DNA from 3 places in the Variovorax sp. H27-G14 genome. Region 2 is predicted to be linked to each of the others. Evidence: riboswitches for the same ligand, from Rfam matches in the RefSeq annotation. Region 2 holds a riboswitch; each other region holds the start of a gene.

The links. Region 2 has a riboswitch for glycine ahead of gcvT (glycine cleavage system aminomethyltransferase GcvT). Riboswitches for the same ligand answer to the same signal wherever they lie in the genome.
Region 1: it holds a riboswitch for glycine, as region 2 does, so the genes downstream of both, VLK31_RS23915 (D-amino acid dehydrogenase) here and gcvT (glycine cleavage system aminomethyltransferase GcvT) in region 2, are expected to answer to the same signal.
Region 3: it holds a riboswitch for glycine, as region 2 does, so the genes downstream of both, VLK31_RS02480 (ABC transporter substrate-binding protein) here and gcvT (glycine cleavage system aminomethyltransferase GcvT) in region 2, are expected to answer to the same signal.

What each region holds. Positions count from the first base shown of each region.
Region 1 covers NZ_JAYLVN010000012.1:6,082-15,759, forward strand. The annotation lists gene rfbC (dTDP-4-dehydrorhamnose 3,5-epimerase) at 364-912, opposite strand; gene rfbA (glucose-1-phosphate thymidylyltransferase RfbA) at 909-1,805, opposite strand; gene rfbD (dTDP-4-dehydrorhamnose reductase) at 1,829-2,719, opposite strand; gene rfbB (dTDP-glucose 4,6-dehydratase) at 2,716-3,831, opposite strand; glycine riboswitch at 3,958-4,044, shown strand; glycine riboswitch at 4,080-4,198, shown strand; gene VLK31_RS23915 (D-amino acid dehydrogenase) at 4,290-5,600, shown strand; gene VLK31_RS23920 (FIST C-terminal domain-containing protein) at 5,616-6,896, opposite strand; gene VLK31_RS23925 (PhaM family polyhydroxyalkanoate granule multifunctional regulatory protein) at 6,943-7,752, opposite strand; gene VLK31_RS23930 (PLP-dependent aminotransferase family protein) at 7,825-9,270, opposite strand; gene VLK31_RS23935 (LysE family translocator) at 9,408-9,678, shown strand, end outside.
Region 2 covers NZ_JAYLVN010000009.1:73,912-83,589, reverse strand. The annotation lists gene gcvP (aminomethyl-transferring glycine dehydrogenase) at 1-2,644, opposite strand, end outside; gene gcvH (glycine cleavage system protein GcvH) at 2,776-3,147, opposite strand; gene gcvT (glycine cleavage system aminomethyltransferase GcvT) at 3,208-4,380, opposite strand; glycine riboswitch at 4,426-4,529, opposite strand; glycine riboswitch at 4,542-4,632, opposite strand; gene VLK31_RS20955 (hypothetical protein) at 4,962-5,522, opposite strand; gene VLK31_RS20950 (MFS transporter) at 5,628-6,827, opposite strand; gene VLK31_RS20945 (AraC family transcriptional regulator) at 6,920-7,696, shown strand; gene VLK31_RS20940 (TRAP transporter large permease) at 7,700-8,977, opposite strand; gene VLK31_RS20935 (TRAP transporter small permease) at 8,974-9,468, opposite strand; gene VLK31_RS20930 (TRAP transporter substrate-binding protein) at 9,465-9,678, opposite strand, start outside.
Region 3 covers NZ_JAYLVN010000001.1:521,142-530,819, reverse strand. The annotation lists gene VLK31_RS02490 (ATP-binding cassette domain-containing protein) at 1-266, opposite strand, end outside; gene VLK31_RS02485 (hypothetical protein) at 346-1,131, shown strand; glycine riboswitch at 1,275-1,399, shown strand; gene VLK31_RS02480 (ABC transporter substrate-binding protein) at 1,541-3,145, shown strand; gene VLK31_RS02475 (ABC transporter permease) at 3,171-4,112, shown strand; gene VLK31_RS02470 (ABC transporter permease) at 4,143-5,084, shown strand; gene VLK31_RS02465 (dipeptide ABC transporter ATP-binding protein) at 5,089-6,729, shown strand; gene VLK31_RS02460 (M81 family metallopeptidase) at 6,781-8,283, shown strand; gene VLK31_RS02455 (M20 aminoacylase family protein) at 8,325-9,509, shown strand; gene VLK31_RS02450 (CynX/NimT family MFS transporter) at 9,513-9,678, opposite strand, start outside.

The sequences.
Region 1 (9,678 bases), on a different contig from region 2:
AAATACTTTCTTCAGCGTCGTCGGTATTGGCATCGCCAACAACAACAGATACTCGAGAATCCGAGTAGACAAGTTTCGCGCAATCAGGATTGATATCACATCCGACAATCACCTTTGCATGCGGGAAAAACTTACTCCATATCTCCAGCGATCCGCCGTTCTGAATACCAATTTCCAGGAGCCGAGTTGGTCCGTCCCTGTAGGGCGAAAAAAATCGATCATATTCAACAAGATAGCTTGACCATTTATCCGAAACTTTTCCTTGGTGCTGTGCATACAGCTCAATAAGCGTTTTTTTGATCATTTATTACCTAGCGCCTATCTTCTTCGTGGGCCGAATTTCACCATTAGCCCGCCGCCTCATCAATCGAACACTTCAGCGGTAGCCAACGTTGCCCCGCCAGCATCCTTGTCAGACAGTTTGAATTCGCCGTCTAAATTTGGCCAATCGATAGCCAACTGGGAATCATCCCATTTGATGCATCGCTCGAATTGCGGAGCGTAGTAGTCGGTCGTTTTATAAAGAAAATCTGCCGTTTCACTGACAACAAGAAAGGCATGCGCAAAACCGGCAGGCACCCATAGCTGCTTGCGATTTTCCTCATCGAGTTGAACGCCAACCCATTTCCCAAATGTCGCGGAGGATTTTCGAATATCAACCGCCACGTCGAAAACAGCGCCACTGACTACTCGAACCAATTTTCCTTGCGGCTGCTTGATCTGGTAATGCAGCCCCCGCAGGACGCCTTTTGTCGATCGCGAGTGATTGTCTTGAACAAAGTCGACGCGACTGCCCACTGCGTCATTGAAAGCACTCTGATTGAAACTTTCCATGAAGAAACCGCGAGCATCGCCGAACACTTTAGGTTCGATGACAAGCACATCCGGAATAGCGGTAGGCGTTATTTTCATGAATGAATCTCTTCGGTCAAAAGGCGAGCAAGGTACTTACCATAGCCATTCTTTTGCAGCGGCGCGGCCAATTTTGCCAATTGCTCGCGATCAATAAAACCATTGCGCCATGCAATTTCTTCCGGGCATGCAATCTTCAGCCCTTGCCGGTGCTCCAAAGTCGCAATGAATTGCCCAGCCTCCAGCAGGCTTTCGTGCGTGCCCGTGTCCAGCCACGCATACCCGCGCTGCATGATCTGCACATTCAGCTTGCCTGCGTCCAGGTACGCCTGATTGACCGCGGTAATTTCCAGTTCGCCGCGTGCGCTGGGCTTCACGGCTTTGGCGATCTCGACGACGTCGTTGTCATAGAAATACAACCCCGTCACCGCATAGCTGCTCTTCGGTTGCACCGGCTTCTCTTCGATGCTGCTCGCCTTGCCCTGCGCATCGAACGCCACCACGCCGTAGCGCTCGGGGTCGTGCACGTGGTACGCGAACACGGTTGCGCCGGAGTCCTGCGCATCGGCGCCGCCGAGCAGGTGCGCGAGGTCATGGCCGTAGAAGATGTTGTCCCCCAACACCAGCGCACTCGGCGAATTGCCCACGAATTTCTCGCCGATGATGAACGCCTGCGCCAGGCCATCAGGGCTCGGCTGCACCGCGTACTCCAGGTTGATGCCCCACTGGCTTCCGTCGCCCAGCAGTTGCTGAAAGCGCGGCGTGTCCTGCGGCGTGCTGATGATCAAGATGTCGCGCATGCCGCCCAGCATCAGCGTGCTGAGGGGGTAATAGATCATCGGCTTGTCGTACACCGGCAGCAGTTGCTTGCTCATTGCCAGGGTGGCCGGGTGCAGCCGGGTGCCGGAGCCGCCGGCCAGGATGATGCCCTTGCGTTGCGTCGTCGTGGTCATGTCGTTGTTCTCTTTTTTTGAATTCAGAGCGTCTCGCGCAGCATGCGCGCAACGCCTTCCTGCCAAGGCGGCAGGCGCAAACCGAAGGTCGACTGCAGCTTCGAAGTGTCCAGCCGCGAGTTGTGCGGCCGCTTGGCCGGCGTCGGGAAGGCGCTGGTCGGCACGGCCTCCACGGCGTCGGGGCCGGCCTTGAGTTCAACGCCGGCCTTTTGCGCCATGTCGAGCACGAAGCGCGCGTAGCCGCACCAGGTGGTTTCGCCGCCGGCAATCACGTGGTACAGACCCGACTTGGCCGGGTCCTGCAGCGTGGCGCGAATGGCGTGCGCCGTGATGTCGGCCAGCAGCTCCGCACCGGTCGGCGCGCCGAACTGGTCGTCGATGACGGTGAGCTTGTCGCGCTCCTTGGCCAGCCGCAGCATGGTCTTGGCGAAGTTGCCGCCGCGCGCCGCGTACACCCAGCTGGTGCGAAAGATCAGGTGCCTTGCGCAGTGCTGTGCCACCAACTGCTCGCCCTCGAGCTTGGTCTGGCCGTACACGCTGAGCGGGCCGGTGGCGTCGTCTTCTTTCCAGGGCCGGGTGCCGCTGCCGTCGAAGACGTAGTCGCTCGAGTAATGCACCATGAGCGCGCCGATCTGCTGCGCCGCCTGCGCCACCACGCCAGGCGACGTGGCGTTGAGCTTGCGGGCGAAGTCGGGCTCGCTCTCGGCCTTGTCGACGGCGGTGTGCGCCGCGGCATTGACGATGACGTCGGGGCGCACTTTCAGCACCGTTTCGGCCAGTTGCTCGGGACGGCTGAAGTCGGCGTGCAGGTCGGTGCTGTCGAAATCGAGCGCCACCACTTCACCCAGCGGCGCCAGACTGCGCTGCAGCTCCCAGCCGACCTGCCCGCCCTTGCCCAGCAGCAGCAACTTCATGCGGCGGCCTTTGCCGATGCGGCAGGTGCGGCAGGTGCGGCAGGTGCGGCAGGTGCGGCGTCGTACTGCTTCTCGACCCATTCGCGGTAGGCGCCGCTTTGCACGTTGCGCACCCATTCGCTGTTCGCGAGGTACCACTCCACGGTCTTGCGGATGCCGGTGTCGAAAGTTTCTGCGGGCTTCCAGCCGAGCTCTGCTTCGAGCTTGCGTGCATCGATGGCGTAGCGGCGGTCGTGGCCGGGGCGGTCGGTGACGTAGGTGATCTGCGCTTTGTACGGCTGGCCGCCGGCCTTGGGGCTGAGCTCGTCGAGCAGCGCGCACACGGTGTTGACGATCTCGATGTTGGGCTTCTCGTTCCAGCCGCCCACGTTGTAGGTCTCGCCGAGGCGGCCGGCTTCGAGCACGCGGCGAATGGCGCTGCAGTGGTCTTTCACGTAGAGCCAGTCGCGCACCTGCATGCCGTCGCCGTACACGGGCAGCGGCTTGCCGGCCAGGGCGTTGACGATCATCAGCGGGATCAGCTTCTCGGGGAAGTGAAACGGGCCGTAGTTGTTGGAGCAGTTGGTGGTGACCACCGGCAGGCCGTAGGTGTGGTGCCAGGCGCGCACCAGGTGGTCGCTGGCGGCCTTGCTGGCCGAGTACGGGCTGTTGGGCTCGTACTTGTGCTCTTCGGTGAAGGCGGGGTCGGTCTTGGAGAGCGAGCCGTACACCTCGTCGGTGGACACGTGCAGAAAGCGGAAGGCGGTTTTGTCGTCGGCCGGCAGCGCGCTCCAGAAGCCGCGCACGGCTTCGAGCAGGCGGAAGGTGCCGAGCACGTTGGTCTGTACGAAGTCTTCGGGGCCGTGAATGGAGCGGTCCACATGCGACTCGGCGGCAAAGTTGACCACGGCGCGCGGCTTGTGCTCGGCCAGCAAGCGCTCGACGAGGGCGCTGTCGCCGATGTCGCCCTGCACGAAGATGTGTTTCGGGTTGCCCTTGAGCGAGGCGAGCGTCTCGAGGTTGCCTGCGTAGGTCAGCTTGTCGAGGTTGACTACGGGCTCGTCGCTGTTCGCGATCCAGTCGAGTACGAAATTGGCGCCAATGAAGCCAGCGCCGCCGGTAACCAAGATCATGGGGTCCCCTGAATGTATGTTCGAAGTCATCGCCCTGCGGCAATGAAAGTAGCGCGCGATTATCCCATTGGGCTTATAGAGAGAAACACAAGACGCTACCGCTCTCTTCACTCGGTGTTTACAATCGGCCACACTGCAGGAGAGCGGGCCACCTGGTGGCCCTACCGAAGGCGCAAACTCCCATGAACGCTCAGGTCGGCCTGACGAGATCTCGAAGATTTCGGCAAGGGGTCAGTACTGCACTACATCAAACGCCGTCTGGAGAGCCATCTCACCCCCTCACGGGTGGTCGAGATGCACCGAAGGAGCAAACCCGCTGCGGGCGCAGGGGGTGAATCTCTCAGGTACCGAGGACAGGGGGAGCGGCAACTTGGACTTCGGTCGTCCGGTTGCCTGCTATTGATTCAATAGCACACCACGCCCGTCGTTCAAGCGCTGCAACCTCAAAGGTACTTGAAATGCGCGTGATTGTTCTTGGCGCCGGCCTGCTCGGCGTGACCTCGGCTTACTACCTCCAGCAACTCGGCCACGACGTGACCGTGATCGACCGGCAGGCCACCCCGGCCGCCGAAACCAGCTTCGCCAACGGCGGGCAAATTTCCGTGAGCCATGCCGAACCCTGGGCCAACCCCAGCGCGCCGCTCAAGGTGTTGCAATGGCTGGGCAAGGAAGACGCGCCGCTGCTGTTTCGCATTCGCGCCGACATGCGCCAGTGGCTCTGGGGCCTGCAGTTTCTGCGCGAATGCACCCCGGCGCGCACACGGCACAACATCGAGCAGATCGTGCGTCTGGGTACATACAGCCGCGAGATGTTGCAACAGTTGCGCCGCGACACGCACATTGCGTACGACCAGCGCGCCCAGGGCATCCTTCACTTCTATACGACGCAAAAGGAGTTCGACGGCGCCCTCGCCCCCGCCGAGCAGATGCGCGCGCTGGGCTGCGAGCGGCAGGTCATCTCGGCCGACGAGGCGGTGAAGATCGAGCCCGCGCTGGCCCACATCCGCCCCAAGCTGGCCGGCGCCACCTACACGGCGGAAGACGAATCGGGCGACGCCAATCTGTTTGCGCGCGAACTCTCCAACCTGGCCGCCGCGGCCGGCGTGAAGTTTCTGATGAGCCACACCATCACCGCGCTGCGCGAAGCCGGCGGCAAGATCGACCACGTGGAGGCCACCGACAACGAAGGCCGCTTCCAGCGCATCCGCGGCGACGCCTTCGTGATGGCGATGGGCTCGCTGAGCCCGCTGCTGGCCGCGCCGCTGGGCATTCGTTTGCCGATCTACCCGGCCAAGGGCTACTCGGTGACGCTGCCTGTAAAGGACGCCAGCAAGGCCCACCAGGTCTCGCTGACCGACGACGAGTTCAAGCTCGTGTTCTCGCGCTACACGTCGCCGGGCGTTGACGGGGGCGACCGGCTGCGCATTGCCGGCACGGCCGAGCTCAACGGCTACGACCGCGACCTGAACCCGGTGCGCTGCGAAGCCATCGTGCGCCGAGTCGAAGAGCTGTTCCCCGGCGCCGGCGACACCACGCAGGCCCAGTTCTGGACCGGCCTGCGCCCCGCCACGCCAAGCAACGTGCCGCTGATCGGCAAGACCAAGCTGGCGAACCTGTTCCTCAACACCGGTCACGGCACGCTGGGCTGGACGCACGCCTGCGGCTCGGGCAAGTCGATTGCGCGCATCGTGAGCGGGCTGGCGCCCGAGCTGGACTTCGCGTTCACCGGCATGCCGGCGGGCCAGCCGCGCGTGCTGCAGCCGGCCTGACCGGGGCTGTATTGCTCAGTCCTTGCTGGTGAACACCGTCAGCACACCCGTATAGCCATACAGGTGATGCCGGGCAATTTCGCCGGCAGCGAAGAACCCGACCAGGGGCACGTCGCCCAGCGCGTGCCGCACGATCTGCAGCTCCGCGCCCGGCGCGCCGAAGTGCGGGCCACCGCGGCCGGAGCAGCTCACATACACCGCGCCCGCAATGCGCCGCGCGGGGTGCGGCGCGGCCTCGGCCTCGCCCGCCGCCACGGCGCGCGCGGTGGCCAGGGTCTGCTCTTCGGGCTCCAGCTCTTCTCTGATTTCGGCGCAGATGCGCATCAGGTCGGCGCGTGCGGCCTGCGCGTTGCGCCGGCAGAAGGTCAGGCGCATGCCGGCCTCGGCCACGTCGGCAATGGCGATGCCGCGCCGTGTGGGGTCCAGCCCGATGATGTGGCGCACCAGCACGTCGGCGCCCAGGTCGCCGGTGCGGCGAATGCCGTCACTGCCCGCGTCGGCCAGGCCGACCAGCGTGTTGCGCACCGCGTCGATGGCCTCCTGCGGCCGCTCCAGCGACACCTGCAGGTCGGCCAGCAGCACGTCGAGCGCCGGCTCGCCGTCGAGCTTGAGCAGCAGGTTGCCGTCGGCCTCGGTGATCTCGCGCTCGCGCACCGCGCCCGAGCGCAGCGGCTGGCAGCCCTGCGTGACGCGCGACACCAGCCGCACGCCCTCGCCGAACACCACGCCCGACAGGCCGCCCGAAAACACGCCGCCCGCCGCGCCCTGCCCGCGGATGTTGCCGTTGCCGCCCACGGCAAATTGCAACGCGCTGCCGCGGCCCGAGGTCAGGCCGCCGAACAGGTAGCCGGTGTCGGTGCGCCCGGCCATCTCGCTTATCAGCTCGGTCAGGTCGGGTGTGGCGGGGTCGGCATGCACCAGCGCCGTGTGCGCCTCGAAGCCGCTCATCTCTGAGTTGCCCAGCGGCGCCACGCCCGAGAACACGCGGTACTGGTCGCTGGGCAGCGCGCACAGCATCAGGCTGATGCCGGGCTCGTCGAAGTACTCGGCGTTGTTGGCCGACACGCCGATGCCCACGGTGCCCGACCAGTCGGTCACTTCGGGCAGCTCGCCGCTCAGGTGGTCGAGGATGTCCTGCGCGTCGCTGGCGTAGTGGTCGGTGATGTAGAGCAGGCCGAGCGTGGGTGCCGACGCGTAGTCGGGCAGCGCCATTTGCGCGCGCAACTGGGCCAGCACGAGGCCGGCCGCCATGCGCCATTGCGGGTGGGTGGCATGGCCGGAGGGAAACAACTTCATGGTGCGTGCCAACCCGTTCTCTTCAAAAAAATGTCTGTGTATGACGTCAGCGTCGGGCGGAGGTTCGCTTTCGCGCGGCGGTCGATGTCTTCTTTTTGGCGGCCGGCGTGGCGGGCGACTTTCTGGCCGCGGCCTTCACCGGTGCCGCCTTCGCGGATGCTGCCTTTTTGGCGGCGGCGGGCTTCTTGCCCATGACCTGGCCGACCACGTCGGCCAGCGGCTGCGCCATGGCGGGCACCTTGAGCTGGGCCGCGTCCTGCAGCGCCGAGCTGGCGATGTGCTGAAACTGCTCTGTGAGCGCGCCCCACCACTGCATCGGGTCGACCACGCCGGCAGCGCCGGCCTTGGCGGCCTTGCCACCCCGTGGCTTTTTCGCCGCGGTGGATGTTTCTTCTTCGGTGGCTTCGTCTTCGGTCTCTTCGACCTCATCGACCTCTTCGGGTTCGGGCTCCGGCGCGGGCGCCGAAGAGAACGCGGCGGGTGCGGCCGGCGCAGCAGCGGCCGGGGCCATTGCGGCCGCCTGCTTGGTGAACGCGCTGGCAATGTCTTCCATGCGCACGTTCATGCCGCGCAGCGTCGACAGGGTCATCTTCTGCACCTCCAGCGCCTGGATGGTCGCCTTGAGCGCGTGGCCGTTCTGCTCCAGCCAGTACTGCACCGTCTTGAGTTCCTGGATGCGCTTGTCGACCTCTTCCACGCTCAGCGTGGGCGCCACCCAGCTGGCCAGGCTCGGAATGCCGGGCACCGCGCCGGCCCCGCCACCGCCGGCGGCGGCAGCACCCCCGGCAAGGTTCTTCAGGAAGTCGAATCCGGGGACGAACTGGCTGAAGTCGAAGGGCTTGTTGGCATTGCTCATGGGCAGGGTCTCCAGGCTGGGTTTTCTTGTGCCGCCCAGCTTACTCCAAGGCCCCGTGGTTTTTGGCGGCCCTCAGAGCTCGCTTCGCACCTTGCTGAACACCTTCCAGAAGGTCGCGTCCTGCGAGGTTGCGAAGTTGATCCGCATCAGCGTGCTGGGCGGGCGGCGCGCATGAAACAGCGAGCCCGGCGCCAGCAGGTAGCCCTGGTCGAGCATGCGCTGGGTGAGCGCGTCGGTGTCCACGCCGGTGTCGACCCAGCCGAACAGGCCCGCCGGCTCCGACGCGAAGGTGCAGCCGTGCGACATGGCCAGCTTTACCGCGCGCCCACGCGCCCCGTCGAGCCGGATGCGCACGCGCTCCGAATGCCGGCGCAGCTGCCCCTGGTCGATGCACCACGACAAGGCCCGCTCGAACAGCGTGGGCGAGGTCAGCGTGGCCAGCAGCTTGGTTTCGAGCAGCCGCTCCTTCAGCGCGGGCGGCGCGGCCAGAAAGCCGATGCGCCAGTTGGGCGCGATGATCTTCGCGAAGCCGCTCACGTAGATGGTGCGCTGCAGCCCGTCTAGCGCGCTGAGGCGCGTGGCGTGCTCGGGCGCGAGGTGGCTGTAGGTGTCGTCTTCGACGATGTGAAAGTCGTGCTCGTTGGCCAGTTGCAGCACCCGGTGTGCGCTGCCCGGCGTGAGGCTGTAGCCGGTCGGGTTGTGCAGCACGCTCACGCTGACGAACAGCTTGGGCTGGTGCAGCCTGCAGTACTGGGCCATCACGTCCAGGTCGGGCCCGTCGGCGCGCCGCGGCACCGGCAGGATGCGCATGCCCAGCGCCTCCAGCCGCGCGAACTCCAGCGCCCAGCCCGGCTCTTCGACCATCACCGGGTCGCCCGCGCGCAGCAGCGTGCGGCTCACGATGTCCAGCGCATGCGTGGCGCCGATGGTGGTCACGATCTGGTCGGGCGAGGCCGGCACGTTGATGCCCATCAGCTTCTGCGACAGGCTGCGCCGCAGGCTGCCGTCGCCCGCCGGCTCGCCGTACTGCAGCGACAGCTCCTGCAGCACGGCGGTGCTGGTCATGCGGCGCACGGCCGTGGGCATGAAGGTCGAGGCCATCCAGTCGGGCGGGAACACGCCCATGCCCGGCTGCGGCTTGTCGCTGGGGCGGTGGAACATGCTGCGGATGAGCGAGCTGGCGTCGGCCGGCACGCGCGAGGCCATCATCTGCACGGCCATTGCAGCTGGCATGCCGCTCGCGCCACCGGCGTGTGCGCTGTTGGCCGAGCGGGCGTCCTGCACCGGTGCCGAATCGCGCACATAAAAGCCGCGCTGGCGGCGCGCCTCCACCAGCCCCTGCGCCAGCAGCTGGTCATACGCGGCGACCACCGTGTACGGGCTCACGCCCTGCTGGCGCGCGCACTCGCGCACCGAGGGCAGCCGCGCGCCGGGCGGCAGCAGCCGGGTGCGAATGCGCTCGGCCAGGCGGTCGGCCAGCTGGGTGGTGAGCGATTGGGTGGAGGTGCGAGTCAGCATGCGTTGTCGTGCCCCGGAAAAGCTTGGCGCCTTGCGCAATTGCAGGCGCTGTGTCGAAGGATTGACCAATACAGATTCCGCGATTGTTCGGTCATCTGTACTGCAACTGTAATGGTCTGAAGTTTAGAGTGTGTGCCATGAACTGGCAAGAATTCACCGCGCTGCTGGTGCTGGCCACGGCGATGAGTTTCTCGCCCGGACCCAACACCACGCTCTCCACCGCCCTGGCGGCCAACGGCGGCATGCCGCGCGCCATGCGCTTCGTGCTGGCGGTGCCGGTCGGCTGGACCTTGCTGCTGGCGCTGAGCGCCGCCGGCATCGGCGCGCTGGTGGTCGCGGTGCCTGCGCTGCGGGTGGGCATCAAGGCGCTGGGCATCGGCTATCTGCTGTGGCTGGCGTACAAGCTCA
Region 2 (9,678 bases):
TGGCGATCATCGCGTCGATGAAGCGGTCGAGCTCGGCCAGCGGCTCGCTCTCGGTCGGCTCCACCATCAGCGTGCCCGGCACCGGAAAGCTCAGCGTGGGCGCGTGAAAGCCGTAATCGATGAGCCGCTTGGCCACGTCTTCGGCGGTGACGCCGCTGGTGTCCTTCAACGGGCGCAGGTCCAGGATGCATTCATGCGCCACGTGCCCGTTGGGGCTTGCGTACAGCGTGGGGTAGTGGTCCTTCAGGCGCGCGCTGATGTAGTTGGCGCTCAGGATGGCCGTTTCGGTCGCGGCCTGCAGGCCCTTGGCGCCCATCATGCGGCAGTACATCCAGCTGATCGGCAGCACGGCCGCGTTGCCCAGCGGCGCGGCCGACACGGCACCCACGCCGTGCGACGGCACACCGGCCGTGGCATGGCCCGGCAGGTAGGGCACCAGGTCTTCGACCACGCACACCGGGCCCACGCCCGGGCCGCCACCGCCGTGCGGAATGCAGAAGGTCTTGTGCAGGTTCAGGTGGCTCACGTCGCCGCCGAACTCGCCCGGCGCGGCCACGCCGACCAGCGCGTTCATGTTGGCGCCGTCCACGTACACACGCCCGCCGTGTTCGTGCACCAGTTCGCACAGTTCCTTCACGCGGGTTTCGAACACGCCGTGCGTGCTGGGGTAGGTGATCATCACGGCGGCCAGCTTGTCGCTGTGCTTTTCGCAGGCGCGCTTCAGGTCGTCCATGTCGACGTTGCCCTGCGTGTCGCAGGCCGTCACCACCACCTGCATGCCGACCATCTGCGCGCTGGCGGGGTTGGTGCCGTGCGCGGAAGAAGGAATCAGGCAGATGTTGCGGTGGCCCTGGCCCTTGGCCTCATGAAAGGACTTGATGGCCAGCAGGCCCGCGTACTCGCCCTGCGAGCCCGCATTGGGCTGCAGGCTGATGCCCGCGTAGCCGGTGGCCTCGCACAGCCAGGCGCGCAGTTGGGCGTCGAGCTGGGCATAGCCCTGCAGCTGGTCGGCGGGTGCGAACGGGTGGATGTTGGCGAACTCCGGCCAGGTGATGGGGATCATCTCGCTGGTCGCATTGAGCTTCATGGTGCAGCTGCCCAGCGGGATCATGGTGCGGTCGAGCGCCAGGTCCTTGTCGCTCAAGCTGCGGATGTAGCGCAGCATGGCGGTTTCGCTCTTGTGGGTGTTGAACACCGGGTGCGTGAGAAAGGCGCTGGTGCGGCGCAGGTCGTCGGGAATCAGCGGCGTGGTGTGGGCAGCCAGGTCGTCGAAGCGCGGCATCGCGGTGCCGGCGGGCACGAACAGCGCCCACAGCGTTTCGATGTCGTTGCGCGTGGTGGTCTCGTCCAGCGAGATGCCCAGGTGCTGCTGCAGCCGCTGGCGCAGGTTGACGCCGCCGGCCTGCGCCCGCTCCAGGATGGTGTGCGTGTCGTCGCCTGTGCGAATGGTCAGCGAGTCGAAGGCGGTGGTGTTCACCGGCTCGCGGCCCATCTGCGACAGGCCCTTGGCGAGGATGGCGGTGAGCACGGCCACGCGCTGCGCAATGCGCGTGAGGCCGTCGGGCCCGTGGTACACGGCGTACATGCTGGCCACCACGGCAGGCAACACCTGCGCGGTGCAGATGTTCGACGTGGCTTTCTCGCGGCGGATGTGCTGCTCGCGCGTCTGCAGCGCGAGGCGGTAGGCGGGCTGGCCGTGGGTGTCCACGCTCACGCCGACCAGGCGGCCCGGCAGCGAGCGCTTGAAAGAATCGCGGCAGGCCAGATAGGCGGCGTGCGGGCCGCCGTTGCACAGCGGCATGCCGAAGCGCTGCGTGGTGCCGCAGACGATGTCGGCATCGAACTCGCCGGGCGCCACCAGCAGCGTGAGCGCCAGCAGGTCGGCCGCCACGATGAAGGCGGCGTCGCACTGGTGCGCATGGCCCGCGAGCGGGCGCAGGTCGTGCACGTGGCCGGTGGTGGCGGGGTACTGCGCGAGCACGCCGAAGAACTCGCCGCTCACCATCAGGTGCGGCAGCGTTTCCGACACGGTGCTCACCTTCACCTCGATGCCCAGCGGCGCGGCGCGGGTCTTGATGACCTCGATGGTCTGCGGATGGCAGTCGCCAGACACCAGGAACACATTGCTCTTGCTCTTGACGCTGCGCTTGGCCAGCGTCATGGCCTCGGCCGCGGCCGTGGCTTCGTCCAGCATCGACGCGTTGGCGATGGCCATGCCCGTGAGGTCGCACACCATCGTCTGAAAGTTGAGCAGGGCTTCCATGCGGCCCTGTGAAATTTCGGCCTGGTAGGGCGTGTACGCGGTATACCAGGCGGGGTTTTCGAGCACGTTGCGCAGGATGACGCCCGGCGTGTGCGTGCCGTAGTAGCCCTGGCCAATGAAGCTCCTGAACACCTTGTTCTTCGATGCCATCACCTTCAGCTCGGCCAGCGCGTCGGCCTCGGTCACCGGCGCGGGCAGGCGCATCGGCTTGTTCCGGCGGATGGCCGCGGGCACGATGCCGTCGATGAGCTCCGCGCGCGTGGCCGAGCCGATCACCGGCAGCATGCGCGCCTCGTCCGCCGCATCGATGCCGATGTGGCGGGCAAGGAATTCTTCGGCGTTCTCTAGTTCTTGCAAAGAGGGAAGGGCGGGCGTCGGCATGGCGGTGACTGTCTATCGGCGTTAATAAAAGAACTCAGCGGTCGCCGCCGGGCCGCCCCAAGGCGGACCGCGCCTTCCCCACGGGGGATGGAGAAGCACACGAAGTGGCAAGCCGAGGGGCAAACATCATTTCAGGATTCGGCGGCGAACTGGTCGTACGAAGCCGCGTCCAGCAAGGCGTCGAGCTGCGCGGGTTCGCTCAGCTTGACCTTGAAGAACCAGCCGCTGGCCAGCGGGTCGCTGTTGGCGAGCGAGGGGTCGGCGCGCAGCGCTTCGTTCACTTCGACAACTTCGCCCGACACGGGCATGAACACGTCGGCGGCGGCCTTGACCGATTCGACGACGCCGGCAACTTCGCCTTGCGCAAAGCTCTTGCCCACTTCAGGCAGGTCGACGAACACCACGTCGCCCAGCGCGTCCTGCGCATGCACGGTGATGCCGACAGTGGCCGCGCCGCCTTCGGCCAACACCCATTCGTGGTCCTTGGTGTACTTGATGCTCATGGAAAACTCCTCGTGGAAAAAATGTTTCGGGGTGCAGAGCCTAACGGGGCTCGGTGTCCTTCAACCGCGGTAGTAGCGGGTGGGAACGAAAGGCATGGTGGACACTTCCATTGGCACCGGCTTGCCGCGCACGATGGCCTGCACGCGCGTGCCCGGCTCCGAGAAAGCGGTGGCCACATAGGCCATGGCGATGCAGCGCTCGGCCGTGGGGCCGAGCAGGCCGCTGGTGACGATGCCGATGTCTTGGCCTTCGAAGGACTGCAGCACGCTGCCTTCGCGCACCGGAATGCGCTCCAGTGCCACCAGGCCCACGCGCTTGCGCTTGAGCGTGTCGTGGTCGGTGTGACCGGCGGCGAGCGCAGTGGCGGCGGTGAGCTGCGCCAGTATTTTTGCCGCGCCCGGAAAGCCGCCTTCGCGCGCGCCGCCCGTGCGGCGCACCTTCTGCATCGCCCAGTTCAGTGAGGCTTCGACCGGCGTGGTGGAGGTGTCGATGTCGTTGCCGTACAGGCACAGGCCGGCTTCCAGGCGCAGCGAGTTGCGCGCGCCCAGGCCCACGGGCTTGACTTCGGGCTGGGCCAGCAGCAGGCGGGCGAGGGCGTCGGCGTCCTGGGCGGCCACGGAGATCTCGAAGCCGTCTTCGCCGGTGTAGCCGCTGCGGGTGACGAAGGATGCAATGCCGCCTATCTTCACCGCACCGCCGGTCATGAACACGAAGCGCTCGATGCCGGGGGACAGGCGCGCCAGCGTGGCGGCGGCTTGCGGGCCCTGCAGTGCGAGCAGGGCGTGGTCGGGCAGGGGCTGCACCGCGCAGCGCGCACCGATCTTCTGCTGAATGTGCGCGATGTCGGCCACCTTGCAGGCGCCGTTGACGATCACGAAGAGCGAGCCGTTGCCTTCGTTGAAGAACATCAGGTCGTCGAGGATGCCGCCTTCGTCGTTCAGCAGCAGGCCGTAGCGCTGTTTGCCGACGGGCAGGTCGATGACGTCGACGGGCATCAGGGTTTCGAAGGCGGCGGCGGCGTCGGGGCCCGTCAGGCGCAGTTGGCCCATGTGGGAGATGTCGAACAGGCCGGCCGCGTCGCGTGTGTGTTTGTGTTCGGCCATGAGGCCGGCGGGGTACTGCACGGGCATCGAGTAGCCGGCGAAGGGCACCATGCGGGCGCCGAGCTCCAGGTGGAGGTCGTGCAGGGGCGTCTTGAGGAGGGTGTCGGAAGCAGATGCGCAAGAGGCCATGGGGCACTCCAAAGGGGCAGACGAAATCCATGACGCAAGCCATGGGCCACCCCTGCTGTCCGCTTTACCTGAGAGATTCGCCCCACGATCGGGGTTTGCTCCTTCGGTGGGCTGTTGTCTGGCAACGGCCTCTCTCCAGCAAGGAAACGCCGGTGTTCACCGGCGTCTTGTCAGTCCTTTTGCCTGAGCGTTCGGGGAATCCCTGCGCCTTCGGCGGCCCCGTCACGCGGGGCTCTCTCCTGACCCGGGCGAGTGTAGTGGATCGGGGCTGGGTTGCGGTTGCTCAGGGATTCAAGGATTCAGGGCGCGTGCACAGGCCGCCGGGTACTCCCCTCCGCGAATGTCCCCCGGGCTTCGCCCTCCTCCTTTATTTCGCTGCGGGGAGTACCCGACGCCCTGTGCACCAGGGCACGCTGCTGGTGTTCCGCCGATCAACCCCGGCTCTGAAAACGCTCACGTCGATGGGGTGCCTTGCGCAGCGAAATAAAGGGGGAGGCCGCAGGCCGGAGGACATTCGCGGAGCAAGGCACCCCGTCGGCGTGAGCGTCGCCCTGAACAGAACATCGACGAACTTCAACCGTTCAATGAACAACCTCAGCCGGCGGCAACAACCGATCGATACGCTCGCGCAACGATTCGGCCCGCTCCGGCCCCGCGCTTTTCTCGACCTCCGACAGCATCAGCGCCGCAATGGTCAGCATGGCCTCGCGGTCGCGCGCCTCGCGCAGGGCGTCGCGCATCTGCAGCGCAAATTTTGGGTCGCGGCGCACGAACATGCGCTCGCACATGTCGAACAGGAACATGCGCGTGGTGGCCAGCGAACGCTTGCCGTCGAAGGTGTCGGCCGACATGCTGACCTGGATCGGCTCGGCCACAGCAGCTACAGCGGCCGCCGCAGCCTGCGCCACCTGTGCGGCTGCCGATGCTGCAACAGCCGCCGCATGCGGGTCGTGAAGGTAACCCCGCTGCACCAGCGCCAGCAGCACCTGCTCGGCCTCACCCCGCGTGGTGAACAACGGACTGAAGTCCGTCAGCGAACGCCGGCCATCGGCCATCAGCAGCAACGCACGCTCGCGCTGGCTCAGCGTGCGCTGGTCGCCCTGGAGTTCGTCGCGCGCCTTGTCGGTCTTGGTGGGGAGCATGGCAGCCACAGCTTTCTGGGATCGGGGGCTGAAGCATCGTTGCATGCGGTGACATCTTCATGAACCGTTTGGTTTAAGTGGTCAGGCTCGCATTCACGCCATGTTTCAGGCGGTGGCAGCTTCCTCCTCAACCGGCACCATCGGCACCACCGGCACCGTCCGGTTGCGCAACCGCAGCGCCAGCCCCGTCGCCACGCACAGCACGCACAACACCGTCGTCAGCGTGACCCCCAGCCCGCGTGCGTCCGACAGCATGCCGAACAGCGGTGACACCAGCCCGCCCACGGAGAGCGCCAGCCCCAGCGTGATTCCGCTGGCCGTGGCCGGGTTGCGCGGCAGGTAGTCCTGCGCCAGCGTTACCTGCGCCGCGAAAGGCAGAAACATGCACATGCCCAACAGCGCAGTACAGGCCAGCGCCCAGGCCGCGTTCGGCGCCAGCACCAGGCCCGCCATGGCCGGCAACGCGAACAGGTAGCCCGCGCGGATGGTGCCCATGCGGCCGATGCGGTCGCCAAGCCAGCCGCCCAGCAGCGTGCCCACGGCACCGAACGCGGTGAAGGCGGTGAGCGCCGCCGCACCCTGAAACGCGGTGCCGTGCAGGTCGCGGGTGATGCGCAACGAGAGCATCGACAGCACCGTGACATACGGAATCGACCAGCCCACGATGGTCGCCACCAGCACGCCGAAGGCACGCCAGTCGTTATGCGGCTTCAGCAGATGACTGGCGGCCTGGCGTGCAGCTGCGGCCGCTGCAACCGAGGCACGCTGGCCCCCCGCGTTCGCCACCACCCACACCACGCCCATGGCCAGCGCGGGCAGCCCCAGCAGGTAGCTGCGCGACAGGCTGCCGCCGCCGACCACCGTGGCCGCCAGCACCGGCGCGAACGAAGCGCCGATGGTGCCGCCCACCGAGAACACGCTCATTGCCTTCTGCGAAGCACCGCCGGCAGCGCGCGCGGCCACCGTGGCCGGCGGGTGGTACGCCGCAATGCCCAGGCCGCACAGCGCAATGGCGATCCAGGTCAGCAGGTAGCTCTGGCTGACGCCCGCCAGCACCACGCCCAGTGCCGCCACCAGAAAACCGGTGGGCACCAGCCAGCTGCGTGGATGGCGGTCGGCATACAGGCCGAACAGCGGCTGCACCACGCTCGACAGGCCGGTGGCCGCCAGCATCAGCCCGGCCGCGGCCGTGTAGCTGTAGCCGCGCTCCAGCACCATGAAGGGCAGCAGCGCGGGCACCAGGCCCTGGTAAAGGTCGTTGACGGCATGGGTGCCGGTGAGCAGCCCGAGTCGGCGCTTGTTCATGAGGGTCGCTTCTTTCGTTTCCTGGTGAAAAAAGCATCGTAGGAAGCCGTGCGAAGATGTTCTCTCTACGAATTGGCATTCATCGTCGAGAAATGGACAAAGCAATCAACCTGCGCCCCGAAGAAGGCGAGTCGACCCCGCGCGCCGTCGCGGTGCTGGCGACCGACCCCGCGGGGGACGCCTTCATTCCGCCGCACACGCACCGTCGCGGGCAGCTGATTCACGCCATCTCCGGCGTGATGCTCGTGAGCGCGGCGGCCGGAAGCTGGGTGGTGCCGACCGGGCGCGGCGTGTGGGTGCCCGGCGGCATGGAGCATCAGATTCGCATGGCGGGCGAGGTGCGCATGCGCACCGTGTTCGTCGAGCCCGGCATGCGCGCGGACCTGGGCAGCCAATGCCGCGTGATTCATGTGGGCGAGCTGCTGCGCGCGCTCATCGTCACGGCGGTGGCGCTGCCGCTGGACTACGCACCGGGCGGGCGCGACGAACGTGTGATGGAGCTGATGCTCGACGAGATCGAGGCCGCGCCTGCTCTGTCGCTGCATGTGCCCATGCCGCGCCATGCGCGCCTGGCGGCGCTGTGCGAAGAACTGGTGCGCGACCCCTCGCTGCCCGCCTCGCTCGACGCCTGGGCGCTGCGCCTGCACATGAACAGCCGCACGCTCGCGCGCCTGTTTCAGCGCGAGACGGGCATGAACTTCGGGGCGTGGTGCCGGCAGGCACGGCTGCTGTTGAGCCTGCCCAAGCTGGCCGCCGGCGCGTCGGTTCTGGACGTGGCGCTGTCGCACGGCTACGAGAGCCCGAGCGCCTTCACCGCCATGTTCCGGCGCACGCTGGGCGTGCCGCCCAGCGTGTACCTGCGCCGTTGATTGCTACTTGGCGTAGACCAGGTCGCGCAGTGCCAGCGACACCCACGGCACATAGGTGATCACCATCAGGCACGCCAGGATCACCAGCACGAAAGGCACAAGGTGCCGCACGATGCGGTCCAGCGATATTCGCGCCACCGTGCAGGCCGCGAACAGGTTCACACCGAAGGGCGGCGTGATCATGCCCAGCGCCAGGTTCACCACCATGATCAGCCCGAAGTGCACCGGGTCGATGCCGAAGTGCACCGCCACCGGCGCCAGAATCGGCGCCAGCACGATGATGGCCGCGCTGGTCTCGATGAACATGCCAATCACGAACAGCGCCGCGTTCACGCCCAGCAGGAACATGGCCGGAGACTTCAGCACCTCCTGCAGCCAGTGGCCAATGGCGTCGGGCACGCCCGCGCGGGTGATCAGAAACGCGAACAGCCCCGCGTTGGCAATGATGAACATGATCACCGCCGACGACATCACCGACTTGCGCAAGATCACGTACAGGTCGGTCAGCTTGATCTCGCGGTAGATCACCACGCCCACCACCAGCGCGTAGAACACCGCCACGGCCGAGGCCTCGGTCGGCGTGAAGATGCCGCCGTAGATGCCGCCCAGAATGATCACCGGCATCAGCAGCGCCCAGCCGGCCTGCCACAGCGCACGGCCGAAGGGCATGCGGCCTTCGCCGTCGGTCTTGCCCCAGCCCTTCCACTTGCAGTAGGCCCACACGAAGAACATGAGCGCCAGGCTGATCAGAATGCCGGGGCCGAAGCCCGCGATGAACAGCTCGCCAATGGACACCTCGGCGCTCACGCCGTAAAGAATCAAGGGAATCGACGGCGGAATGATCACGCCCAGCTCCGCGCTGGTGGCCTGCAGGGCCGCCGCGTAAGACGCGGGGTAGCCGTGCTTGATGAGCGCCGGAATCAGGATGGCGCCAATCGCAAAGGTGGTGGCCACCGACGAGCCCGACACCGCCGCAAAGATCATGCAGGTGAGCACGCAGGTCATGGGCAGGCCGCCCTGCACGCCGCCCACGATGCTCTTGGCAAACTCCACCAGCCGGCGCGAGATGCCGCCGGTTTCCATCAGGTTGCCCGCCAGAATGAAGAACGGAATGGCCGCCAGCGGAAACTTGTTGATCGAGTTGAACATCTCCTTCACGGAGATGAGCATGTTGGCGTTGGTGACCTGAATGCCCACGATCGACGAGAGCCCGATGGACACCGCCACGGAAATCGACAGTGCAAAGCACAGCACCATCGTTGCAACCATCACGACACTCATTGCGCGGTCTCCAGTTCGAGCCGCTTGGGGTCGAGAAAATTACCAACGATGCCGAACAGGCAAAACACCGAACCCACCGGCAGCGCCAGGTAGGCCCACACCATCGACAGGCTTTCAAGCCCGGCCATCGACTGCACGCGCCCGCGCATGGCGTAGTCCCAGCCCCACCACAGAATGACGAGCATCAGCGCCAACGCCGCCAGGCTCACCACCGCGTCGAGCACGCGGCGCATGCGCGGCGGGCTCCAGCGGTAGAGCACGTCCACGCTGACCATCGCGCCCTGGCGAAACGCCATCGGAATGCCCATGAAGACCATCCAGATGAGGCTCACGCGAATCAAAATCTCACTCCATTCGGCCGGTTGCTCCAGCACGAAACGGGTGACGATCTGGAACACGCCCAGCGCCGACGCCACGACCAGCATCGCGCAGGCCATCAGCATCGAGAAGCCGGTGGTCCAGCGCTCGATGCCCAGGAACTTGTCTTTCACTTGTAGTCGCGGATCTTGTCGAGATTGGCCTTGCCGAAGTCCTTCTCGAACTGGGCATTGACCGGCGCTAGCGCGGCAACGAACTTGGCCTTGTCGACGTTGTCGATCACCGTCACGCCCTTGGCGCGCAGGTCGGCCACGCCCTTGGCGTCGTCTTCGTCCACGCGCGCGCGGTTGACCTTGGTGCCTTCCTTGGCGGCTTCGAGGAAC
Region 3 (9,678 bases), on a different contig from region 2:
AAGAAGACGTTGCGCCTGTAGGCCTCGGGCGACGTGGCCAGGCGCGTGCCCGCCACGGTCAACTGGCCGGTGGCGGGCAGCGCCCCCGCAATCACCTGCAGCAAGGCCGACTTGCCAGCGCCGGTGTCGCCGTACAGCAGCGTGACGCCGGGGCCGATGGAGGCGGTCCAGTTGGTTGCGATGGCCGGTTGGTCGGGGTACGCGAAGCCGAGCGCGTCGATCTGCAGGACGGAAGAGGAAGGGGCAGGGGCGGTGGAAGGGTTCATGGTTGGCGGCCGACTTTATCAAGCCGCTGCCGAAGAACGGCCACACGCAAATGCCGGTGCGTGGCTACCATTCGGCACCATGAAAAAGCTGCTTGTCGCCGGTCTCCTCGTGTCGCTGTTTGCCGGCCCTGTGCTCGCCGCTGCGGCTGCCCCCTCCGCGCAGGTGTTCGACCCCGTGGCCAAGCCCGAGTCGCTCGATGCGCAATGGCGTGAGCGCCTGTGCGCCTTGCTGCCGCAGCCGTGCAACGTGCAGCAGCTCGGCCTGTACCGGGCGCGCGGTGCCACGCCCGCGGACTACGTGGTGCTCTCGGCCGAGCCGCTGGCCATGGCGCGCGTCAAGCGCGGCGCGGAGCCCAAGGGCTGGCAGCTCGACCGGCTGAACGACTTCTCGGCCTACGTGGCGTCGCTCAAGAAGGAAGACAGCGAAGGCGCGCGCGACACCCGCCTGTCGCTCGCGCCCGCGCTCTATCCGCTGGCCGAAGGCCAGTGGGCCGTGGCCGTGCTGCACACCGTGTCGGAGATGTATTCGGGCGGCGGCGCCTCGTTCGACACCGCCGACTTCGTGCCGCTCGAAGGCGGCAAGCCGGCGCAGGAAGGGATTCCCTTCTCGTGCTTCAAGATGATCCGCGCCTGCTTCAGCGAGAAGGAATACAAAACCTCCAGGCACTGCCATGACGAAAGCAACGGCAGCCTGCGCATCGCCTACGGCGCTGCCGCAAAGCCCGGCGCGCCGTACGACTGGCAGTACACATGGCTGCAGAGCGAGTGGCCGCAGAACGAACCGCAGCGCGCCACCAGCACCACGCGCATCCGCTTCACCGCGAAGACCACCGAGCGCGCCGACTTCTGCGGCGGCCCGCAGTAAGCACCTAAGACTTCTCGCCTGCGTGTGCTTTTGGCACGCAATCTGCTTTGAGAAGTTCATCCAGGAGAAATGCCGGCTCGATGCTTCGAGTTAGTGCATTACCGAAGGCGACAGCCCGTAACGCTCAGGTCCCAAGACTGGATTTTTTCAACGCTGGAGAGCGCTGACCGGCACCGTCACTGGGGCCGAGGGCAGCCGCCGAAGGGGCAAGCCCTGTGCGATGTGCGCGCAGGGTGAATCTCTCAGGCAAAAGGACAGCAGGGGCACACCGCGCATGGCGCGCGGTGTGCCCTTGTTCGTTTCTGGAGCCGCTTCTTTCATGACTTGTTTTCTGCAACGCCCACCAACGCATGCGTGCCTGGGCGTTGCGCGTGTTCGCGTCCCTCTTTTTCAACCGGAGAACTGATCCATGCTGACGAAACGACAACTGAAAGCCATGTTCGCGGGCGCCCTGCTGGCCACGGCCGCTGCCGCTGCGCTCACCACCGCCACCACCGCTTTCGCCCAGGACGCAGGCAAGGTGCTGCGCATGGTGCCGCAGTCCGACCTGAAGATCCTCGACCCCATCTGGACCACCGCCTTCATTACGCGCAACCACGGCTACATGGTGTACGACACGCTCTTCGGCGTGGACGAGCAGGGCAAGGTGCATCCGCAGATGGTCGACAAGTACACCGCCAGCCCCGACGGCAAGACCTGGACCTTCACGCTGCGCAAGGGCCTGGCCTTTCATGACGGCAAGCCCGTCACCGCTGAAGACGTCATTGCCTCGCTCAAGCGCTGGGGCCAGCGCGACGGCCTGGGCCAGAAGATGTTCACCGCGCTCGACAAGACCGAGGCCGTCGATGCCAACACCTTCAAGCTGGTGTTCAAGGACACCTTCGGCATGGTCCTCGACGCGCTGAGCAAGCCGTCTTCCAACCCGCCGTTCATCATGCCGGCGCGCGTGGCCGCCACGCCGTCGGACAAGCAGATCGACGACGCCACCGGCTCCGGCCCCTACATCTTCAAGAAGGACGAATACCGCCCCGGCGAGAAGATCGTCTACCTGAAGAACACCAAGTACGTGCCGCGCACCGAGGCCCCTTCGGGCACCGCCGGCGGCAAGAACGTGTACGTCGACCGCATGGAATGGATCATCCTGAAAGACGCGCAGACCCAGGCCAACGCCCTGGCCAACGGCGAGGTCGACATGATCGAGTGGGTGCCCTCCGAGCAGTACACCGCGCTGAAGAACAACCCCGCCATCACGCTCGACAGCCCGGTCGCCAAGGGCTCTTTCGCGCTGCACCTGAACCACCTGATTCCGCCGTTCGACAACCCGAAGATCGCGCAGGCCGCGTTCATGGCCATCAACCAGGAGGCGCTGATGCGCGCGCAACTGGTGCACAAGGAGCTGTACAACAGCTGCGCCTCCATCTACCCGTGCGGCTCGGCCTATGCCTCCGAAAAGACGGGCTACTTCACCGGCAAGCCGCAGTTCGAAAAAGCCAAGGCGCTGCTGAAGGAAGCCGGCTACGACGGCAAGCCCGTGGTGCTCATGTACCCGGCCGACTTTGCGGTGCTCAACAAGTTTCCGCCGGTGATGGCGCAGCTGCTCAAGCAGGCCGGCTTCAACGTCGACATGCAGTCGATGGACTGGCCCACGCTGGTCACGCGCCGTGCCAAGAAAGACCCGGTGGCCAACGGCGGCTGGAACCTGTTCATCACCGGCTGGGGCATTGCCGACAACATGAACCCGATGTTCTTCGCACCGCTCACCGGCAACGGCGAAAAGGGCTGGTTCGGCTGGGCCACCGACGACAAGCTGGAGCAGCTCAAGTCGCAGTTTCTGGCCACCGCAGACGAGCCGCAGCGCAAGGAGCTGGCCACGGCCATTCAGCAGCGCGTGTACGACACCGGCATCTATGCGCCCATCGGTGAATACAAGCCGCTCACGGCCTACCGCAAGGGCGTGGTGAGCGGCGTGGTGCGCTCGCCGGTCGGCGTGTTCTGGAACCTGAAGAAGAACTGAGCGAAGCGCTCACGGAACCCGCCCCATGCTGCTCTTTCTTGCACGCCGCATTCTGTCGACCGTGCCGGTGCTTGTCATCGTCGCGCTGATCGTGTTCCTGATGCTGCGGCTCGCGCCCGGCGACCCCGCCGCCGCCATCGTGGGCGACAGCGGCACCAGCGAAAACATTGCCAGGGTGCGCGAGCAGCTGGGGCTCAACCAGTCGCTGCCGGTGCAGTTCTTTCACTGGAGCACGCAACTGCTGCAGGGCAACCTGGGCGAGTCGTACTTCATGAAGAAGACGGTGGCCGAGCTGATCGGCCAGCGCATCGAGGCCACGGTGTCGCTGGCGGCGGTGACGCTGGTGGTCACCATCCTCATTGCGGTGCCGCTGGGCGTGATTGCCGCGTGGCGGCATGGCGGCTGGCTCGACCGGATGCTCATGGGCTTTTCGGTGATGGGATTTTCGATACCCGCGTTCGTGATCGGCTACGTGCTCATCTGGATCTTTGCGCTGCACCTGCAGTGGCTGCCGGTGCAGGGCTATGCACGGCTCAGCCAGGGGCCGTTGCCGTGGCTCAAGCATTTGATACTGCCGTCGATCACGCTGTCGGTGATCTACGTGGCGCTGATTGCGCGCGTCACCCGCGCGGCCGTGGCCGAGGCCATGACCGAGGACTACATCCGCACCGCGCGCGCCAAGGGCATTTCGGAAACGCGCCTGCTCATGCGCCATGCGCTGGCCAACGCGGCGATTCCCATCGTCACGGTGATCGGCATCGGCATTGCGCTACTCATCGGCGGGGTGGTGGTCACAGAAACGGTGTTCGCCATTCCGGGGCTCGGGCAGCTCACGGTCGACGCGGTGCTGTCGCGCGACTTTCCGCTGATTCAGGGCATCACGCTGTTCTTCTCCGTCATCTACGTGCTCATCAATCTGCTGATCGATGTGAGCTACCTGGTGTTCGACCCCCGCATCCGGTACTGAAGCCACCGCACCGCAACGAAGAAACACCCCATGACCGATTCCTCTCTTTCCCTTGCACCCGAAGGCGCCGTGGAGGCACTGCCGCCACCCCGACGCCGCTCGCTGCTCAAGCGCATTCTGGCCAACTGGTCGGTGCGCGCGGGTGGCAGCGTGCTGGTGCTGCTGGTGCTCATGTCGCTGGCCGCGCCGTGGCTGGGCACCATCGACCCGACCGCCATCGACCCCGCCAGCTCCAACATCCTGCCGGGCACGCGCGGCGAGTTCAACAGCCTGGCTGGCGACACCTTCGAGCACCTGTTCGTGATGGGCACCGACAGCCTGGGGCGCGACATCTGGAGCCGTACGCTGTACGGCGCGCGCGTGTCGCTCACCGTGGGCGTGGCGGTGGCGGCGCTGGCGATGGTTTTCGGCATGCTCGTGGGGCTGTTGGGCGGCTACTTCAGGCGCGTGGACAGCGTGCTCATGCGGCTGATGGACGGCGTCATGGCCATCCCCGGCATTCTGTTCGCCATCAGCCTGGTGGCGCTGTTCGGCGGCAAGCTGCTCACCGTGGTGGTGGCCATTGCGGTGCCCGAGATTCCGCGCGTGGCGCGGCTGGTGCGCTCGGTGGTGCTCACGGTGCGCGAAGAGCCCTATGTGGAGGCGGCCATTGCGCTGGACACGCCGACCTGGAAGATCCTCATGCGCCACATCCTGCCTAACGCGATTGCGCCGCTGATCATTCAGGCGACCTACGTGTGCGCGTCGGCCATTCTGGTGGAGGCCATCTTGTCGTTCCTGGGCGTGGGCCTGCCGGCGGACATGGCGACCTGGGGAAACATCATGGCCGAGGGCCGTGCGCAGTTCAACCAGTTCCCGCACAACGTGCTGTTCCCGGGCATCTTCCTGGCGCTCACGGTGCTGGCGGTGAACATTTTGGGCGACGGGCTGCGCGACACGCTCGACCCCAAGTTCAACAAGCGCGGAGGCTGAGCTGATGACCACCAACGCCACAACCGCCACCACCGCCACCCCCGTTCTTTCCGTTCGCGACCTCGCCATCGCATTGCCGCCCGGCGCCGACCGCACGCATGCGGTCGAGCACATTTCCTTCGACGTGCCACCCGGCAAGATCGTCTGCCTGCTCGGCGAATCGGGCTCGGGCAAGTCGGTCATCGCCAACGCGGTCATGGGCCTGCTGCCGCCGGGCCTGGTGCCCGTGCGCGGCAGCATCGAACTGCAGGGCGAGAACCTGCTGGCCGCGCCGCAAGGCCGCCTGCGCGCGCTGCGCGGCCCGTCGATGGCCATGGTGTTCCAGGAGCCGATGACCGCGCTCAACCCGGTGATGACCTGCGGCGCGCAGGTCGACGAAATGCTCGCGCAGCATGTGCGCATGGGCGCGGCCGAGCGGCGCCAGAAGATCCTGGCGATCATGGCACGCGTGCGGCTGCCCGAGCCCGAGCGCATCTACGCGTCGTACCCGCACCAGCTCTCGGGCGGCCAGCGCCAGCGCATCGTGATCGCGATGGCGCTCATCCTGAAGCCCGCGCTGCTGATCTGCGACGAGCCGACCACCGCGCTCGACGTGACCACGCAGGCCGAGATCCTCAAGCTCATCCTGGAGCTGCAGACCGAGAACGGCACGGCCGTGCTGTTCATCACGCACGACTTCGGCGTGGTCGCCGAAATTGCCGACGAGGTGGTGGTGCTGCAGCTGGGCGCCATGATCGAGAAGGGTGAAAAGATGGCCGTGCTTACCGCGCCGCGCGAGCCCTACACCCAGATGCTGCTAGACGCGGTGCCCGAGCTTTCCGCCCCCACGCGGCCCCCGGTGGCCGAGGCCTATCCGCTGCTCAATGCGGTGAAGATCTGCAAGACCTACGTCACCGGCAGCTGGCCGGGCAAGCGCCGCACGGTGAACGCGGCGCGCGATGTGTCGCTGGCGGTACGGCCCGGCGAAACCGTGGGCATCGTGGGCGAGTCGGGCTCGGGCAAGTCGACGGTGGCGCGCTGCATTGCGCGGCTGATCGACCCGACCTCTGGCGACATCTTTGCCGACGGCCGCTCGGTGGCGCATGCCAAGGGCCGCGCGCTGTCGCCGTTCCGGCGCACGGTGCAGGTGATCTTCCAGGACCCGTACCGCTCGCTGAATCCGCGCCAGACCGTGGGCGCGTCCATCGTCGAGGGGCCGGTCAACTTCGGCATGCCGCACGACCAGGCCTGGGCCCGCGCCGAAGAACTCATGCGCCTGGTGCGCCTGTCGCCCGACGCGCTGCGCCGCTACCCGAGCGAGTTCTCGGGCGGCCAGCGCCAGCGCATTTCGATTGCGCGCGCGCTGGCCTGCGACCCCAAGGTGCTGATCGCCGACGAGGCGGTGTCGGCACTCGACGTGTCGGTGCAGGCGCAGATTCTTCGGCTGCTCGACGAGATTCAGCAGCGGCTGAAGATCGGCATCTTGTTCATCACCCACGACCTGCGCGTGGCCAGCCAGATCTGCGACAGCGTGCTGGTCATGAGCCAGGGTGAAATCGTGGAGCGCGGCCCGGTGGCCGACGTGTTCTTCGCACCGCAACACGACTACACGCGCAAACTGTTGGCCGCGGCGCCCGGGCGCGACTTTGCCTTTGCGCGCAGCTGAAAAAAAGCTGCGCGCTGTTCGTTCATTGCTTCACCCCACGACAAGGAATCCATGAAAGTCTTCATCGCCGGTTTCCAGCACGAAACCAACACCTTCGCCCCCAGCAAGGCCGACTGGGCCGCGTTCAACGCGGGCTCCAGCTTTCCGCCGTACCGGCGCGGCGCGGCCATCGTCGAGGCCTATGCGGGGCGCAACATTCCGGTGGGCGGCTTCATCGATGCGGCGCGTGAAAAGGGCTGGTCGCTGGTGCCTTCCGCATGGGCCGGTGCCACGCCGTCTGCGCACGTGACCGAAGACGCCTTCGAGCGCATCTCCGCCGCCATCACCGAAGACCTGGCCGCTGCGCTGGCGGACGGCGGCATCGACGCGGTGTACCTCGACCTGCACGGCGCGGCCGTGACCGAGCACCTGGAAGACCCCGAGGGCGAGCTCATTGCGCGCATCCGCCTGCTGGTGGGCCCCGACGTGCCGATCGTCGCCAGCCTGGACCTGCACGGCAACATCACCGCGCAGATGTTGGCCGAGGCCGATGCGCTGGCCACCTATCGCACCTATCCGCACATCGACATGGCCGACACCGGCCGGCTCGCGGCCACGCTGCTGGAGCGCCGCATGGCACGCGGCACGCGCGAGCCGCTGCATGCGCGGCGCTTCACCTTTCTGCTGCCACTGAACGTGCAGTCGACCATGATCGAGCCGGCCGCGTCGGTGTACGGGCTGTTGAAGGAGCTCGATGTGAAGCACGACGCCGTGCTGAGCTTTGCCACCGGCTTCCCGGCCGCCGACATCGCCGAATGCGGCCCGGTGGTGTGGGGCTACGGCGACGATGCCGGCGCGGCCGTGGCCGCGCTGTACGAGCGCATCGACCAGCCGCGCTCGCAATGGCGGCTCGACGTGCTGGAGCCCCGCGCGGCGGTGGCGCGCGCGCTGGAACTGGCCGAAGGCGCGAGCCAGCCGGTCGTGATTGCCGACACACAAGACAACCCCGGCGCGGGCGCCGACAGCAACACCACCGGCATGCTGCACGCGCTGCTGGCCGAAGGCGCGGGCAAGCGCTTTCCGGGCAAGGTGGCACTGGGCTTGATGTTCGACCCGGCCTCCGCCGCTGCCGCGCACAAGGCCGGCGTGGGCGCGCAGATCCGCATCGCGCTCGGCACCTCGGTGCCCACCTGGGGCGGGCAGTTCAGCGATGCGCCGGTCGAAGGCGTGTTCACCGTCACCGCGCTCAGCGACGGGCAGGTGCAGGGCAAGGGGCCGATGTCGCGCGGCGGCACGGTGTCGCTGGGGCTGAGCGCCTGCCTGGAGATCGACGGCGTGCGCATTGCCGTGGCCAGCGGCAAGAGCCAGATGCTCGACCGCGAATTCTTCCGCTACCTGGGCATCGAGCCCGAGGCGATGAAGGTGCTGGTCAACAAGAGCTCGGTGCACTTTCGTGCCGACTTCGCACCCATCGCCAGCGCCATCCTGGTGGCCAAGGCGCCGGGCCCGATGGCCGCCGACCCGGCCGACCTGCCCTGGACCCGGCTGCCCGCCACGATGGCGCTGCGGCCCTGAACAGTTCGCTCTTTTTTCTTCACCTCACTTCAAAGCACACGATGCCTCAGAACGCACAGCACTACCTCGAATACATGAGAAAGAACGCCGCCGAATTCGTGACGGTGCGCCAGCAGATTCACAAGAACCCGGAGCTCGGCTTCGAAGAGTTCGGCACCAGCGACCTGGTCGCCGAGCGCCTCACGGCCTGGGGCTACGAAGTAGAGCGCGGCCTGGGAGTGACCGGCCTCGTGGGGCGCCTGAAGCGTGGCGGCGGCACGCGCACCATCGGCATTCGCGCCGACATGGACGCGCTACCCATCGAAGAGAAAACGGGCCTGGCCTACCGCAGCGGGCGGCCCGGCATCATGCATGCGTGCGGCCACGACGGCCACACGGCCATGCTGCTCGGCGCGGCCAAGTACCTGGCGCAGCACGGCGAGTTCTCGGGCACGCTGAACCTGATCTTCCAGCCGGCCGAAGAGGGCATGGGCGGCGCCGCCAAGATGATGGAAGACGGCCTGTTCGACAAGTACCCGTGCGACGCGGTGTACGCCATGCACAACATGCCCGGCCGGCCGCAGGGCAACCTGGCGTTCCGCGAAGGCGCGGCCATGGCGTCGTCGGACTACGCCACCGTCACGCTCACCGGCGTGGGCGGCCACGGCGCCATGCCGCACCGCACGGCCGACCCCATCGTGGCGGCGTCCAGCATCGTGATGGCGCTGCAGACCATCGTGTCGCGCAACGCCGATCCGCAGGAGATGACCATCGTGACCGTGGGCGCCATCCACGCAGGCAAGGCCAACAACGTGATTCCCGAGACCTGCACGCTGGAGATCAGCGTGCGCTCGTTGAACCGCGAGATGCGCGTGCTGCTCGAAAAGCGGCTGAAGGTCATCGTCAACGCGCAGGCCGAAAGCTTTGGCGTGAAGGCGCAGGTCGACTACCGCAAGGGCTATGCGGTGCTGGTCAACACGCCGGAAGAAACCGAGTTCGCGCGCCGCATCGGCTACGAGCTGGTGGGCGAGGCCCACGTGGAGCCGCAGGCCGCGGCCGTCACGGGCAGTGAAGACTTTGCCTTCATGCTGGAGAAGAAGCCCGGCTGCTATTTGTTCATTGGCAACGGCGCGCCGGGGCAGCACGGCGGCTGCGGGGTGCACAACCCGGGCTACGACTTCAACGACAGCAACCTGCCGATTGGCGCGGCTTACTGGGCGCTGCTGGCGGAGAGCTATCTGCAGTAAGGCTCAGCGCCGCGGCACGGTGGTCGTGCCCACATGCATCGTGCGGCCCGCGCCCAGACCGGCAATCACCAGCGCGATGCCCAGCCCGATGAACAGCCACGACGAGGCCCTGAAGCTCCCCGTCCAGCCGTGCAGCAGCCCGGCCCCCAGCGGGCCGAAGGCCGCCACC